Nonomuraea sp. NBC_00507: one gene and its partner. The protein of the gene in region 1 interacts with the protein of each later gene in a pairwise test. Links are inferred from orthologs where the notes say so. Each region holds a gene or a part of one and is shown on either strand. Other genes may lie near its edges.

The links. Proteins that work in one complex are often made in the same cells at the same time.
Region 2: the proteins of OHA25_RS23885 (region 1) and OHA25_RS57140 interact in binary tests that used the Escherichia coli proteins (3 or more experiments, as listed by UniProt). The link is inferred for Nonomuraea sp. NBC_00507 from one-to-one orthologs.

The regions. Positions count from the first base shown.
Region 1 is NZ_CP107853.1:4,833,209-4,840,382, forward strand. What follows is about bases 1,898-4,896. They hold OHA25_RS23885 (MalY/PatB family protein), read left to right. Parts: upstream 1,898-2,780; coding sequence 2,781-4,013; downstream 4,014-4,896. Other genes in these bases: OHA25_RS23880 (ABC transporter substrate-binding protein), read left to right, coding at 1,898-2,686; OHA25_RS23890 (gamma-glutamyltransferase family protein), read right to left, coding at 4,053-4,896. Also shown: OHA25_RS23870 (ABC transporter ATP-binding protein), read left to right, coding at 1-349; OHA25_RS23875 (ABC transporter ATP-binding protein), read left to right, coding at 346-1,230; more of OHA25_RS23880, read left to right, coding at 1,352-1,897; more of OHA25_RS23890, read right to left, coding at 4,897-5,582; OHA25_RS23895 (amino acid ABC transporter ATP-binding protein), read right to left, coding at 5,590-6,354; OHA25_RS23900 (amino acid ABC transporter permease), read right to left, coding at 6,351-7,130; OHA25_RS23905 (ABC transporter substrate-binding protein), read right to left, coding at 7,127-7,174. UniProt on the Escherichia coli protein: Acts as a beta-cystathionase and as a repressor of the maltose regulon.
Region 2 is NZ_CP107853.1:12,094,907-12,102,372, forward strand. What follows is about bases 1,481-4,771. They hold OHA25_RS57140 (LuxR C-terminal-related transcriptional regulator), read right to left. Parts: upstream 4,399-4,771; coding sequence 1,681-4,398; downstream 1,481-1,680. Other genes in these bases: OHA25_RS57135 (hypothetical protein), read right to left, coding at 1,481-1,558; OHA25_RS57145 (DUF418 domain-containing protein), read left to right, coding at 4,570-4,771. In the rest of the region: OHA25_RS57125 (hypothetical protein), read right to left, coding at 1-135; OHA25_RS57130 (DUF2306 domain-containing protein), read right to left, coding at 132-767; more of OHA25_RS57135, read right to left, coding at 869-1,480; more of OHA25_RS57145, read left to right, coding at 4,772-5,715; OHA25_RS57150 (cyclase family protein), read left to right, coding at 5,973-6,893; OHA25_RS57155 (helix-turn-helix domain-containing protein), read right to left, coding at 6,924-7,466. UniProt on the Escherichia coli protein: Positively regulates the transcription of the maltose regulon whose gene products are responsible for uptake and catabolism of malto-oligosaccharides.

The DNA.
Region 1 (7,174 bases):
CGAACCGAAGCTGGTCATGCTCGACGAACCCATGGCCGGCGTCAACCCAGCGCTGAAGCAGTCCCTGCTCGGGCATGTGAAGTCGCTTCGGGATCAGGGAATGAGCGTCCTGTTCGTCGAACACGACATGGACATGGTGCGAGAGATCTCCGACTGGGTGGTCGTCATGTCCCAGGGCAAGGTGATCGCCGAGGGACCCCCCACATCCATCATGTCGGACGAACGTGTCATCGATGCCTACCTCGGAGCTCGCCACGACACCGACATCAGCGAGCTCGAACACGTGATCCAGGTCGAGCACGCGCACGACCACGCCGAGCAGCTGGTCGACCGGGAGGTCCCGAGATGACTTCTGCCCATCAGGGCCCATCGGACTCTCAGGTCACCGATCAGGGCGAGATCGTGGCTGAAACCGATCCCAACGCCCCAAGGAGCGACCAGGCAGCGCAGACAAGGCATCTGCAGGCGGCCGAGGGTGCAGCCCTTCGCGCCGACAATCTGATCGCCGGGTATCTCCCCGGAGTCAACATTTTGAATGGCGCCGATCTGTACTGCCAACCGGGCGAGTTGGTCGGCATCATCGGACCCAATGGCGCCGGCAAGTCGACACTGCTCAAAGCACTCTTCGGGCTGGTCAAGATCACCGCCGGGACGGTTCGCCTGCGGGGCGAAGAGATCACGAACCAGCGCGCCGACGCACTGGTATCCCAAGGGATCGGCTTCGTACCGCAAACCAACAACATTTTCCCCTCGCTCACCATCGAGGAAAACCTGCGGATGGGGTGCTATCAGTCCCCCAAGAAGTTCGCCCCCCGGTTTGCGTTCGTGACCGACCTGTTCCCTGCGCTGGGCCGGCGCCGCAAGCAGCGGGCCGGACAATTGTCAGGCGGTGAGCGGCAGATGGTGGCTATGAGCCGGGCTCTGATGATGGAACCCTCCGTGTTGTTGCTCGATGAACCCTCAGCGGGCCTGTCCCCGGCGATGCAGGACGAGGTGTTCGTGCAGACCCGAGCCATCAACCGCACCGGTGTATCGGTCGTCATGGTCGAGCAGAACGCGCGCCGCTGCCTCCAGATCTGCGACCGCGGGTACGTCCTCGACCAAGGACGCAACGCCTACACCGGGTCCGGCCAGGCGCTGGCCCGTGACCCCAGGGTGATCGAGCTGTATCTCGGCACCTTGTCCAATGCCGCCCAGGCAGACAGCACACCTGCCGGCCAGCGGAACTAGGACTACGACCGCACCTGTTCGCCGGTCGAATCCTCCCATCGCGTCCGCTCCTGACCTCCGCCACGACACAGCCGTGCACCGCACCAATAGCGCAACAGTCCTCACCACACTTGGAGGCCCCATGCCGCTCCCCAGACGCATCACCTGTATCGCCGTTTTGGCCTTCGCCGCGTTGGCAACCGCCGCTTGCGGTTCTAACAGCAGCCCCACCGCAGCCGGCAGCGAGCCGCCGGCCACGGCGGGCACCCAGCCGCCGGCCAAGGCGGGCACCCAGCTCTACTTCGTAGACGGCAACACCGCCGACTACTCCGGTGATTTCGAGCCGGGCACTCTCAACGGTGTGCGCGCCACCCTGCCCGGCGGCAAGATCGGCGACGAGTTCCGGCAGCGGATCCTCAAGATCAACAGCAAGGTGAAGGACTTCACCTACGCTCCGGAGGCCTACGACGCCACGATCCTCTCAGCCCTGGCTGCGATCGCCGCAAAGAACGACTCCGGCAAGGCGATCGCCGAGAAGGAGATCGGCATTACCAGGGATGGGACAAAGTGCACCGGCTTCAAGCAGTGCGCCGACCTACTCGCCGACGGAACGGACATCGACTACGACGGCGCCTCTGGCCCGATCGAGATGAACTCGACAGGAAGCCCGTCCGCGGCGACCGTCGGCATCTACCAATTCGGGCAGGACAACAACTACAAGAATGTCGGCTACGTCAACGGCACCACTCCGGACCAGGCCAACATCCGAGCCGACCAGAAGGTCAGCGGCCCAATCCCCAAGGGGGACGGCACCCTTACGTTCGGCACCCTGCTCCCTGCCACAGGGGACAGCTCCTTCCTCGGCGCCCCGCAGTTCGCCGGCGTGGACCTGGCCATTGACGAAATCAACAAGGCCGGGGGTGTGCTGGGCAAGGATGTGAAGCAGTTGAAGGGCGACTCCGGTGACGGGTCGCCGAACATTGCGCCATCCGAGACCGACAAACTGCTCCGCGGTGGTGCCGACGTCATCATCGGTGCCGCTTCCTCGTCGGTGTCGCTGTCGGTCATCGACAAGATCTCCGGGGCTGGCGTCGTCCAGATATCGGCCGGAAACACCTCGACCGCATTCGACACCTACCCCGACCATGGCATGTACTTCCGTACGGCCCCTTCCGACGTCCTGCAGGGGCAGGTGATGGCCCAGACCATCAGCGAGGACGGTCACCGCAACATCGCAATCCTCGCCCGGCAGGACGCCTACGGAGAGGCATTGGCGAAGAACGTCCGCTCCTTCTACGAGGAATCCGGCGGCAAAGTCGTCTCCTATGCCCTTTACGACGCGAACGCAGCCAACTACACGGCCGAGGTGGAGAAGGTGAAGGCCCAAGACCCGGACGCCATCGTGCTGATCTCGTTCGACGAGAGCAAGAAGATCGTCCCGGAACTCATCAAAGCCGGCATCGGCCAGAACGGCTGAGCCCGTACCTAGCCGGTGGTCGTGGCTCCGGATCCGCCCCGCAGCCACGACCACCCAGACTGCCGTGTCGCCCGTGGAGTGGAGCAGTTTTCGCATGACCACCAGACCGCCAAAAGCCAGTCCTACCGCCACCGCAGAGTACGGCGCCGACCCCGACTTTGACACGGTGTACGACCGCGCCACTTTCGGGTCAGCCAAATGGGCCAACCAATGGGACGAATTTTCACCGCGTGTCCGGGGCGAGGATCTGCTGTCGCTATGGACGGCCGACATGGACTTCCGGGCGCCGACGACCGTCATCGACCGGCTGCGCGCCGCTGCGGACCACGGTATCTACGGCTACACCCTGCGAGACCCGGAACACTTCCAGATCGTGCAGAACTGGTTCACCGTCAGGCACGGCTGGACACCACCGGTGGAAACGCTCCTCCCGGCCCCTGCGATCATGTCCTCGGTCGCAGCAATCTTGCGCACCTTCACCGCCCCTGGAGATGGGGTGATCGTCCAATCACCGGTCTACTCGCCGAACTTCGAGGCCATTACCGGTAACCACCGGCGGCTGCTCGTGAACCGGCTCCGGCTCATCGACAACCGCTACGAGTTCGACCTCGACAACCTGGCCGAGCTGGCCGCATCCGGCGCGAAGGTGCTACTTCTCTGCAACCCCCACAATCCCTCGGGCCGGAGCTGGACGGCCGACGAGCTGCTCGCCGTGAACGACATCTGTGCGCGCTACGACCTTCTGGTGATTTCTGATGAGATCCACTGCGACATCCGGCTGAACGGCCGGCCCCACGTGGTCTATGCCTCGATCAGCAGCGACGCCGCCCGCCGAGCATTCATCTGCACTGCCCCCACCAAGACCTTCAACCTTGCGGGCCTGCCAACGGCCACACTCTCGGTTGCCGATCCATACCTGCGCTCGGAACTGCTGAACGCCATGCGGGCATCGTTCATGATCAACGCGCACTACTTCGGTCGTCTGGCCTTGGAGACTGCCTACACTACGGGTGGTCCGTGGCTCGACCGGCTGACCGAATATCTCAAGGGCAACGTGGCCTTCGTGCACGAGTTCGTCCAAGAGCGGCTGCCCGAGATCACGCCGATGCCGCCGGACGCGTCGTTTCTGGTCTGGCTGGAGGCTCGTGAGCTTGACGCTCGTGTGGGCGGGCTGCACCAGTTCCTTGTCGACCGTGCGGCTGTCAATCTCTACGACGGCCGGGTCTACGGCCCCGGAGGAGAGGGGTGCGTCCGACTGAACGTCGGCTGCCCCCGGAAGGTGCTGACTGAGGCGCTCGAACGCATCGATCATGCGCTCTCACGGTAGCGCTCCTCGGGGCACTCACTGACCCTGTCCCGCGTCACCTCAGGACATGTCGGCCTGGGGATCTTCCGGCATCAGCGAAACCAGGGCGGAGGCGCCATCGCAGCGAGGATCGCTCCCCGCTGAGGTGGCACCCCCGACGACTTGTGCGTGGCCGACCCATTCTGATGCCGGCGGCAGCGGGACGATCGGCGCGCCGGTCGCGGTCAGAGCTGCGATGGTACTGGGGGAGAGATCCGTCTCCAGGCTGATCGTGTCCTCCGGCTGGCCCGCCTCCATACCGCCGACGACCCAGCGGGGTGCGGCGACCGCGTCGGCGGGTTGTTCCCCGTCGAGCAGCCGTAGCAGCACTTGGGTGAGGATCTGCGGTTGGGCCTTGCCTCCCATCGTGCCCATCGACCAGGCCAGCCGTTCTTCCTGGGTGACCATGACCGGCATCAACGTGTGTGCCGGACGCTTGCCCGGCGCGATGACGTTGGGCGAGGCGGCGTCGAGGGAGAAGAACGCCCCGCGATTGTGCATCACCATGCCGGTCGAGGGTTCGAGCAGCCCCGCGCCGAAGCTGTGGAAGAGGCTCTGGATCAGCGAGACCGCGTACCCTTCGCTGTCCGCGGTCACGACCGCGACCGTGTCGCCACTCGCCCTGCCGGTGATGGCCGGCCCGGCCGCTTCGTGGGAGGGGCCCAGCAGCAGGGTGTCCACGTCGATCTGCGCGAACCGGGGATCGGCCAGATGGCGGGTCCTGTCGGCGATGCCTCCGTGGAAGATCGCGGCCAGTAGTCCGGCGTCCTCTCCGTGCGGGTCCGTCCTCTCCAGCGCGGCCAGCGCCTGCAGCAGCAGGAAGCCCTGTGTGTTGGGCGGGCTGGTGTAAACGTCGAAACCCCGGAAGGCGCGGTGAAGCGGATCGGGCTGCTCGACCTCGTAGGCGGCCAGGTCGTCCAGGGCGATGGGGACCGCCAGCGCCTGCAGGCCGGCGACCAGTCGCTTGCCCAACGGCCCGCCGTACAACACCTCGGGGCCCTGAGCCGCGATCTCCGCGAGCGTCGCGGCCAACTCTTCCTGGCGCAGGGTTTCGCCGACGCGTAGTGACCCGAAGACGGTCCGCATCCCAGGGTCGGCGGCGATCAGATCTCCGGCCTCGGCTATGGCCGCTGCCAGGCCCGGAACGACAGGAGTGCCTTCCGCATGGCGTATGGCGGCGGCGAAGTGGTCGGGCCACGTCAGCGCGGCACCGGAGGCGTGCAGCGCGGCATAGCCCGCGACCGCGCCGGGGACGGTGATCGTGTCAGGCCCGGACACGGGCATCTGGCCGCCGTAACGCGAGATCAGCGCAGCCACGTCGATGCCGGCCGGGGCGGGACCGCTGGCGTTGACGCAGGAGATCCTGCCGTCCGGGGATCTGATCAGAGCGATCAGATCGCCGCCGAGTCCGGTGTTGTGCGGATAGACGACGGTGAGCGTCACGGCGGCCGCGAGCGCGGCGTCTACGGCGTTGCCGCCACCTGCGATCGCCTTCTTGGCTGCGGCGGTGGCAAGTACGTGCGGGCTGGCGATGGCGCAGTGATAGGTCATGACTCTTTCAGATGATCTTGGATAGGAACGATCGCGTACGTTCATGGACGGGATCGGTGAAGACCTGGGCGGGTGGGCCGACCTCGACGATCTTTCCGGCGTCCATGACGACGACCCGGTCGGCCACCTCGCGGGCGAAGCCCATCTCGTGGGTCACCACCAGCATCGTCATGTGCTCGCGGGCCAGCTCCTTCATCACCTCGAGCACCTCGCCGATCATCTCGGGATCCAGTGCGCTCGTCGGCTCGTCGAAGAGCATCAGCGCCGGCCGCATCGCCAGCGCGCGGGCGATCGCGACCCGCTGCTGCTGCCCGCCGGACAGGTTGGCCGGGTAGGCGTCGGCCTTGTGTGCCAGGCCGACGCGGTCCAGCAGGCGGTGCGCGTCCTCGACCGCCTGCGCCTTCTGCACGCGCCTGACCCGCACGGGACCGTGCCAGACATTTTCCGCGGCCGTCATGTGCGCGAACAGGTTGAAGTGCTGGAACACGAAGCCGATGTCGCGACGTTGCCTCGCGACCTCGGCCGCGGATTCCTCCACGAGCCTGCCGTCCTTGCCGTGGCGGTAGCCGACGAGGCGACCGGTGACCGTGATGCTGCCGCTGTCGATCGTCTCCAGATGGTTCACCGTACGGAGGAACGTGGTCTTGCCGGCGCCCGACGGGCCGATGAGGACGACCACTTCGCCGCGACTCACCTCGAGAGAGACGTCGTCGAGCACGACGTGGCCACCGAGCGCGCGAGTGACGTGCTCGGCTCGGACGATCACGCTCATGGCGCCTCCGCCCGGACCACGGCACGCCCGCCGCCGAAGAGCCGCTGCCCTATCGTCGGAGGTCGCGATATCCCCGCCGATGCATTCAGCCGGCCCTCGATCCAAGCCTGGACGAACGACCACAAGGTGGTGAGCAACAGGTAGTACAGGGCCGCGACGATGAACACTTCGAACGTGCGGAAGGTCGTGGAACTGATCGCCTGGGTGTTGAGGAACAGCTCGTCCACGCCGATCACACTCAAGATCGAGGTGGTCTTCATCATGGCGTTGAAGTTGTTGCCGAGCGGCGGGACGATGAAGCGCAGCGCCTGCGGCAGGATGATCCATCTCATCGCGGAGCGCGGTGTCATGCCGATGGCGAGCGCCGCCTCCGACTGCCCCTTCCCGACTGAGTCGATCCCCGCACGGATGATCTCCGCCATGTAGGCGCTCTCGTTGATCGCCAGCGTGACGAGGGCGGCCTGGAACACGCCGGTGACGGTCACGCCGAGCAAGGTGAGGTCGGAGAAGGAATAGATTTCGGCCGCGGCCAGGCCGTTGTAGACCAGAACCAGTTGGACCAGCAGCGGGGTGCCGCGCAGGATCCAGATGTAGAACCCGGCCACCGCGGTGACCCAGCGGCGCTTGGATCGGCGCATCAGCGCCACGCCGAGCCCGATGATCACTGCCAGGAACTGGGCGAGGACTGAGATGTAGACCGTGCGCCACAGCCCCTCGAGAAACGGCCCCGACGGGCGAAGGAGCGCGTCCCAGAAGAACGCCGGGTCGAAACTCAAGGCTCCAGCCTGTCCACTTGGAGGTTCCACTTGGCCAGGACCTT
Region 2 (7,466 bases), 7.3 Mb from region 1 along the record:
CAGGGTGGTCGACCCGTCGTTCTCGTGGGTGAGGGTCAGATCGTCGAACCATGCGGTCCAGTGGTCGTCGAGGTGACCGTCGATCCGGAGCTCGTAGCGGGCGGGCGCCTGTCCTCTGCTGCCCTGGTCGCTCATCGGGACTTCACGACCGGATCTGCGGACCGGCGGGCCGGCTGCCAACGGATGAACCACTCGGCGACGGCAAGGTTGATCGTCCAGCCCGCGCCCTGCAGAAGGGCCTCGCTGAGGTCGCTCTCCCCGAGGATCGTCTCCCCGATGCCGAGGGTGAACACCTGGGTGCCGGCGCCCAGGGCGAGGGCGTAGGCGCGGGTCATCCACACGCGGTGCCGGGCGACGTCGCGCCGCTTGATGGCGAGGACGCCGAGGACGAGGATCGCGGCCATGCCCGATCCGGCCAGCAGCCGGAACGCGAACAGCAGGTCACCGCCTTCAGCGCGGGGATAGAACAGCGTCAACCACAGCGCGGACAGCGCAACGACCATGCCGGCGAGGACGAGGAGGCGTCCGGAGGCCCGATGCCAACCGGCTCTGCGGCGGCGGAGCCCGGCGCCGAACTGGAAGGCGCCGAGGACGGCGTACACGATGACGCTGACGATGTGCGCGACCAGCGGCACGGGTGAGGGGTCGTTGACGCGGGAAGGCAGCAGATGCGGGCCGCCCGACAGTTCGATGAGTCGGGCCGAGCCGGCCAGAACCGGGGCCAGGCTGAGCGCGACCAGCGCGGCGGGTACCCGCCAGGTCGACACGCGGCGCCGGACCGGCCGCCAAGACTGGGCCGGAGCTGCCTTCTTGCCAGAGGTTGGACCATGCTCGGGTCGGTTTACCGCGAAGGACCCGGTTCGGGACGTCACTCGACACCGGCCGCGTCGAGCCGCGCTCTGGGGTCGCTTTGCACGGACTCATGGGAGGTGCCACGCTGTTCGCGCCAGAGCGAGTACCCGAGGCCGGCCAGGGCCAGTCCGACAGGGAATGCGAGCAGCCGGTCGAGTGCGTGCGGGAGAAGAGGCACCAGGAGTGTGGCCACAGCTCCGACCGCGAGCAGCAGGGCAGCCCACCGCGCGAGGATGCGGGCCCGGAAGAGCGCGACACCGAACAGCAGACCGCCGAGCAGGTAGCCGACCGCCGACACCAGATTGGCCACCGGCAGGGGCCCCACGGCGCCGGTGACGGCAGCACCGGTGAAGGTCGCGAGGAAGTCACCGACATACTGGGGCGCCTGATCCGCGAGCGGCGGCAGGACGAACACCTCGACGAAGGTGACCGCAATCGTGAGCATGAAACAGGCTCCGAACAGCAGGAACCCGACCAGGCCCAGCACGCCGGTCTCCGTCACCTGGCGGAGGTACAGCCCGGTGAGCCCGACCAGCAGCAGGACGGACATCGCCATGGTCAGGATCGCGGTAACGGTCCAGGCGGTCGTTGTGACCGTTGCGACGTCCTCGTGGGGATGGATCAGCTGGATGAGGATGAACAGCAACCCTCCCACCACGGCCGCCAGGCCGGCCGCACAGGTGAGTCTGGTGGTGGTAACGGACATGACGCTTCCCTCGCTTCGAGTCGCCGTGGCCAGGTGCCGCGGATGACTCGGAATCTAGGAAGCAAGGTGGTGACCGGGCATCCCCACACGATGTGATTGACGTGGTGAGAGCGGCGGCAGGGCTAGAGCAGGCCACGCTCCCGGGCGCGGCTCACAGCCGCCGGGCGGCTGTTGACGTCGAGCTTGGTGAAGATGTGCTTGGTGTGGCTGCGAAAGGTGTTGAGCGAGATGAAGAGCTCGCGGGCGATCTCCGGCCCGCTGAGGGTGCTGTTGAGCAGTCTGAGCACCTGCAGCTCGCGCTCGCTCAACCCCACTGCCGACGGTGGTGTCACCTGGTCCGAGGCGTCTTCGCTCGGAGTGCGGGCACGGAGCATGCGACGAGCATGGTCGCCGAGTCGGCCACGTTCGTCGGCGGCGTGCAGCAGCGAGACCATGGGCTCACCCTCATCGAGGAGGAGCCGGCCGTAGCCTCCCGGTTCGGGTGTCTGGCCCAGGGCTCGTTCCAGCGCGTCGAGCGCGCGGGCCAGGTCGCCCTGGGCCTGGTGTGCGAGCGCTTGCAGCATGGCGATCTCGAGGAGACTCCCTGGTCGTGCGGCCTGTGTCGCGGCCTCATGCAGCAGGCCCAACAAGCCGACCGCCTCACGGATGGTGCCGGCGTCCGGGTGGCTGCGGTGCTGCGCGATCAGCAACCGCACCACAGTGAGGTGGTCGAACTCGCGGAGATAGCTGAGGTCATCCATGGCGGGCAGGCCGCGTTCGCGGGCCCAGTCGGCGGCCTCCGAGAGCTTGCCCTGGATGATCCGGATGCGCGCCCTCATCGCCGCGATCGGCCGTACGTCGGGGAAGAACCCGCGCACGTAGAGCCGCTCAGCCTGGTCCAGCAGGGAGATGGCTCCGTCTGGGTCGCCGTCCGCTTCCCGGATCCGCGCCATCGCCAGGAACCACCGGTGCCGGTTCTCCGTCATCTCGGCCCGCTCCCCGAGCGCCTTGGCGGTCTCGAGGTGTTGGGTCGCGCCTGCGAGGTTGCCCAGCTCGCGGTCGAGCTCGCTCAGACCGACATGTAGGTCCGCGGTCGGGAGCGGCAGGGCTGTGCCGTGGGTATCGCCGTGGGCAGTGGCCTCTCGCAACGCAGCCTCGTAAAGCCCGCGTGCCCGTTCAGGTCGTCCAGCCGCGAGCCACATGTCCGCCAGGACGATCGTGCCGCTCAACGCGTCGGCAAGATTCCCGGCTGCGCGCAGGCTCCGCACAGCCTCGGAGAACGTCCGCAGACCTGGCTCGATCTCGCCGTTCGCCCAAGCTGCGAGCCCGAGGAACCCCGCGGCGGCGCCACGGGAGAGGTGGGCGCCCGGCCCGGCCATCTCGAGCGCTCGCTGCGCGTGCTGCGCCGTACCTGCTGCGTCGCCGCGGGCTTGCGCGAGCGAGGCACGGTATATGGCCAGGGTCACCGGGAGGGTGCGGAGCTCCTCGTTGCCGGCGTCCGGGGTGCTGCCGGCGGCGAGTGCCCTTTCGGCGTCGTCCAGGCGGTCTTCGACCGCGTCGAGGTCACCCGAGACCATCAGCCTCCAGCCGTAGAAGACGCTGAGTACGGCGCTGCGCCGGACCACGTCGTCGGGGAGTGCGGCGAGCCAGCCGAGGAGCATCGCGTCCTGCCGGTTGCGGCGCAGCGCGGGCAGGGCCAGCTCCATCAGGTGGGCCGCATGATCGAAGTCCCGGGCAGCCAGGGCGTGCCGGACGGCGTCCTCGGCGAGATCATGGCGCTCGTACCAGTCGCTCGCGCGCCTGTGCAGCACCGGGATCAGTTCGGGTTCCTCGCTGCGCAGGCGCGCGCGGAGCATGTCGGCGAACAGGTGGTGGTAGCGGGACCACTCCCGTTGGTCGTCCAGGGCGACGACGAAGAGGTTGCCGCCATCGAGGTTCTCCAGCATCGCGGCACTGTCGGTCCGTACGGTGACGGCGTCGCACAGCGGCGCGGCGAGGCGGTCGAGGACGGCGGTGTGCAGCAAGAACGCGCGGACGTGCGAGGGCTGGTGCCGCAGCACCTCGTCCACGAGGTAGTCCAGGACGAAGCGGTGGCTGCCGGTGAACGCTCCGATGAATCCGGAGACGTCGACATGGCCGCGCAGCGAGAGGGCGACCAGCTGGAGTCCGGCGATCCAACCTTCGGTGCGGGTCTCGAGTGCGTCGACGTCGGAGGTGGAGAGACCGAGGCCCATGACCTGGTTGAGGAAGCTCATCGCCTCGTCCGGTGTGAAGCGCAGGTCAGCGGCGCGCAGCTCGACCAACTCGTCGCGGGTCCGCAGGCGGGACAGTGGTAGCGGCGGATCCGAGCGGCTCGCGATAACAAGGTGCAGCTGCGGGGGCAGGTGGTCGAGCAGGAACGTCATCGCCTCGTGCACCGGCCGGGCGTCGATCACGTGGTAGTCGTCGAGCACGAGCACGATCTGCCCGGCGGTCTGCGCCACGTCGTTGATCAGTGCGGTCAGGGACGCCTCAACCGGGAGCGCGAGCGTGCCGTGAAGGAGGCCGAGCGCCTCGTAGCCGAGGTCCTCCTCCAGTCCCTGCAACGCGGCCACGAGGTGGGTCAGCAGACGTGGAAGGTCGTTGTCGCCGTCGTCCAGCGACAGCCAGGCGACCCGCGCCGCGAGCTGACGTCGCGTGGTGTGCTCGATCCAGTCGGTGACCAACGTCGTCTTGCCGAAGCCGGCGGGCGCCGAGATGAGTGTCAGCCTCCGGCCGGGATCCAGCGCAGCGTCCAGCCGGTCGATCAGCCGCGGCCGAGCGACCAGTTGAGGGCGTCTTGCCGGCGCAAACACCTTGGTGGCCAGCACCGTCGTAGGCATCTCCCGACTATCCCTCAGTTCGGTGCTTCCTGCTGGCAGGCATCAAGGTTGCTCCGCCCGCGCGGGGGGGCAGACACCGCGCTTGCGCCAGAGGAATGTCCTGCTTTGGTCGGCCTCTTTGGAGACCAAGGTTCGATGCGGGGGCGTGCACGTCGTTCGTAGCTTCGGAACATGACGGAACTCCGCACACTGCCCGCAAGCCGTGTCCACGAGGTCGACGTGCTGCGCGGGTTCGCGCTGGCGGGCATCCTCGTCGCGAACATCGGCTTCTTCGCCGACCCCGGCTACGCCATGGCGGGCACCATGCCCATGCCCGAGGGGCCGGTGGCCATGGCCATCACCGCCTTCGTCCTGACGAAGTTCTACATCATCTTCTCGTTCCTGTTCGGCTACTCGTTCACGCTGCAGATGCGCTCGGCGGAGCGGGCAGGGGCGAGCGTGAAGACCAGGACCCTGCGCAGGTGCCTGGGCCTCTTCGTGATCGGCCTGCTCCACGGGATCCTGCTGTGGGTCGGCGACATTCTCACCCTGTACGCCGTGCTGGGCCTGATCCTGCTCTCGCTGCGCAACCTCAGGCCCAAGACCGCCGTCGTCATCGGATCGGCCATCATCGGCGTGCTGACCCTGCTGTGGTCGGCGCTGGCGTGGCTGACCACGCTGGACCCCACCGCGGGGCAGCCGGCGGCGGATCCCGCCGTGGCGGCGAGGGCGCTGGACCTGGCCACCGGCGGGCCGCTTGACTTCCTGTCCCTGCAACTGGAACTCTATCCGCCGCTCGTGACGATGATCTGGCTCTTCCAGGGGCCGACGGCGCTGGCCATGTTCCTGTTCGGGCTGGCGGCGGGCAAGTCCAGGCTGCTGGAGGAACCCGAACGGTGGTCGCGGCTGCTGCCCCGAATTCAGTGGGTGGGATTCGGAGTCGGCATTCCGGGCGGAATCCTGTTCGCCTGGACGTCCGGTGCTTCGGGCCCGGGGGAGGTGGCGGGTGTTTCGGTGAACACCCTCACCTCGATCCTGCTGGCCTCCGCCTACGTGGCGACCCTGCTTCGGGTGATCAGGCGCTTCCCCGCCGCAGGCCGCGCGCTGGCGCCTGCGGGGCGGGTGGCGGCGTCCAACTACGTGGGGCAATCCGTGCTGGCGTGCCTGGTCTTCACCGGGTACGGCCTGGCGCTGGCGGGCAAGCTGTCGCCGATCGCAGTGATGGGCGTGGCCCTCGTGATCTACACGGTTCTGCTGTGGCTTAGCGCGCTCTGGCTGCGGAATCACCGTTACGGGCCCGTGGAGCACGTCCTGCGCCGCATCACCAACTGGACCTAGCACCATATCGCTCTGGCGGATCGGGCGACTTCGATCCCACCGCTCTCGACGACGGTGAGATCCCCGAGGCGGATGGGGATTGACATGGGCCTCGCCGGGGGTTGGATCGAGGTTGCTCGCACCGTCTCTCCGGCCCCGGCGAGGTCATATCAAAGGAAGAGAGGGCGGGATACCCTGCCTGCGGTGCCTCGAACCACGTGACCGGAGGAGTCGATGCTGGGATGACGGCAGGGCGACCGATACCCACACAGGACGACGTGCTCGGCTACTTCGACACGCTGTCGAACTGGGGACGGTGGGGCGACGACGACGAGCTCGGCACTCTGAACCACATCACCGACGACGTCCGGCTGGCGGCGGCGCGGGCCGTGCGCCACGGCAGGAGCGTGTCGTGCGCATGGGAGGTTGCCGTACCGGAAGAGATGGAGCGGTCGACGACGACGTGCCCGTGCGCCGCCGACATGCCGGGTGCCGAGAACATGCCGGTGCCCGGATTCCGCAACGACCGGCGCTGGGGCTTTTCGAACGAGCGGCTCGGCATGATGTTCCACGGCAACACCATCACCCACGTCGACTCGCCGTGCCACATCTTCTGGGACGGCACGATGTACAACGGGCGGTCGCACTCGTTGGTCGACGCCGCAACGGGATCGGCGTGGGCGGCCGTCACGGCGGCGGCGAACGGGATCATCACGCGTGGTGTCCTGCTGGACATTGCGAGCGTCCGCGATGTGCCGTGGTTGGAACCGGGGCAGGGTGTGTTCCCCGATGATCTCGAGGAGGCGGAGCGTCGCCAGGGTGTGCGGGTGCGATCCGGCGATGCGGTACTCCTGCGGACCGGCTATGGCCGCGTCCGGCACGAGGCCGGTGCGGCCGGCGGTTTCACGCAGGCCGGCTGGCACGCGTCCTGCCTGCCGTGGCTGCATGGACGGGAGGTTGCGCTGATCGGCGCTGATACCCCCCAGGACGTTCAGCCGTCGGGGTACGAAGACGTGTTGATGCCGGTTCACGCCGTGAGCCTCGTCGCGATGGGTCTGTGGATGCTCGACAACTGCGACCTGGAGGCGTGCGCGACGACGGCTGCCGAGCTCGGCCAGTGGGACTTCCACCTCGCAGTCGCGCCGGTCCGCTTCGCCGGTACGTCCGGCAGCCCAGTCAACCCGATCGCCACATTCTGACGGCGGTTCACGAGGGGGGTCCCTCGCGCGTCAGCCGCCGTTCGGCCGTGGCCGGGCACGTACGTGAGCGCGTTCCCCCTGGGGCCCGTACAGGATGAGCAGCTCGACCGGCGTGGCCCCGGCGTTCCCCATCCAGTGCGGGACATGCGTGTCGAACTCGGCCACCTCACCAGGCGCCAGGATGAGGTCCTGGTCACCGAGCACGAGCCGTAGCCGGCCGCTGAGCACGTAGACCCACTCATAGCCTTCATGACGCTGCGGATCGGGCTCCGCAGGGCCCGTCGCCCCGGGAATGATCAGCTTGTACGCCTGGGTGCCGCCCGCCTTGTGGGTCAGCCGGATGTAGATCATGCCGTCGCGCTGGATCGGGCGCAGGTGGACGCGTGGGTCGCCGGTCTGCGGTGCCCCGATGAGCTCCTCCAGTGGCATGCCGTAGGCCCTGGCCAGCGGGAGGAGGAGTTCGAGGTTCGGCCGCCGCCCGCCGCTCTCCAGGCGCGACAGAGTGCTCTCCGAAATGCCGGTTTCCGCGGCCAGGTCGGCCAGGGTCAGGCCGCGATGGCGGCGCATCCGCCG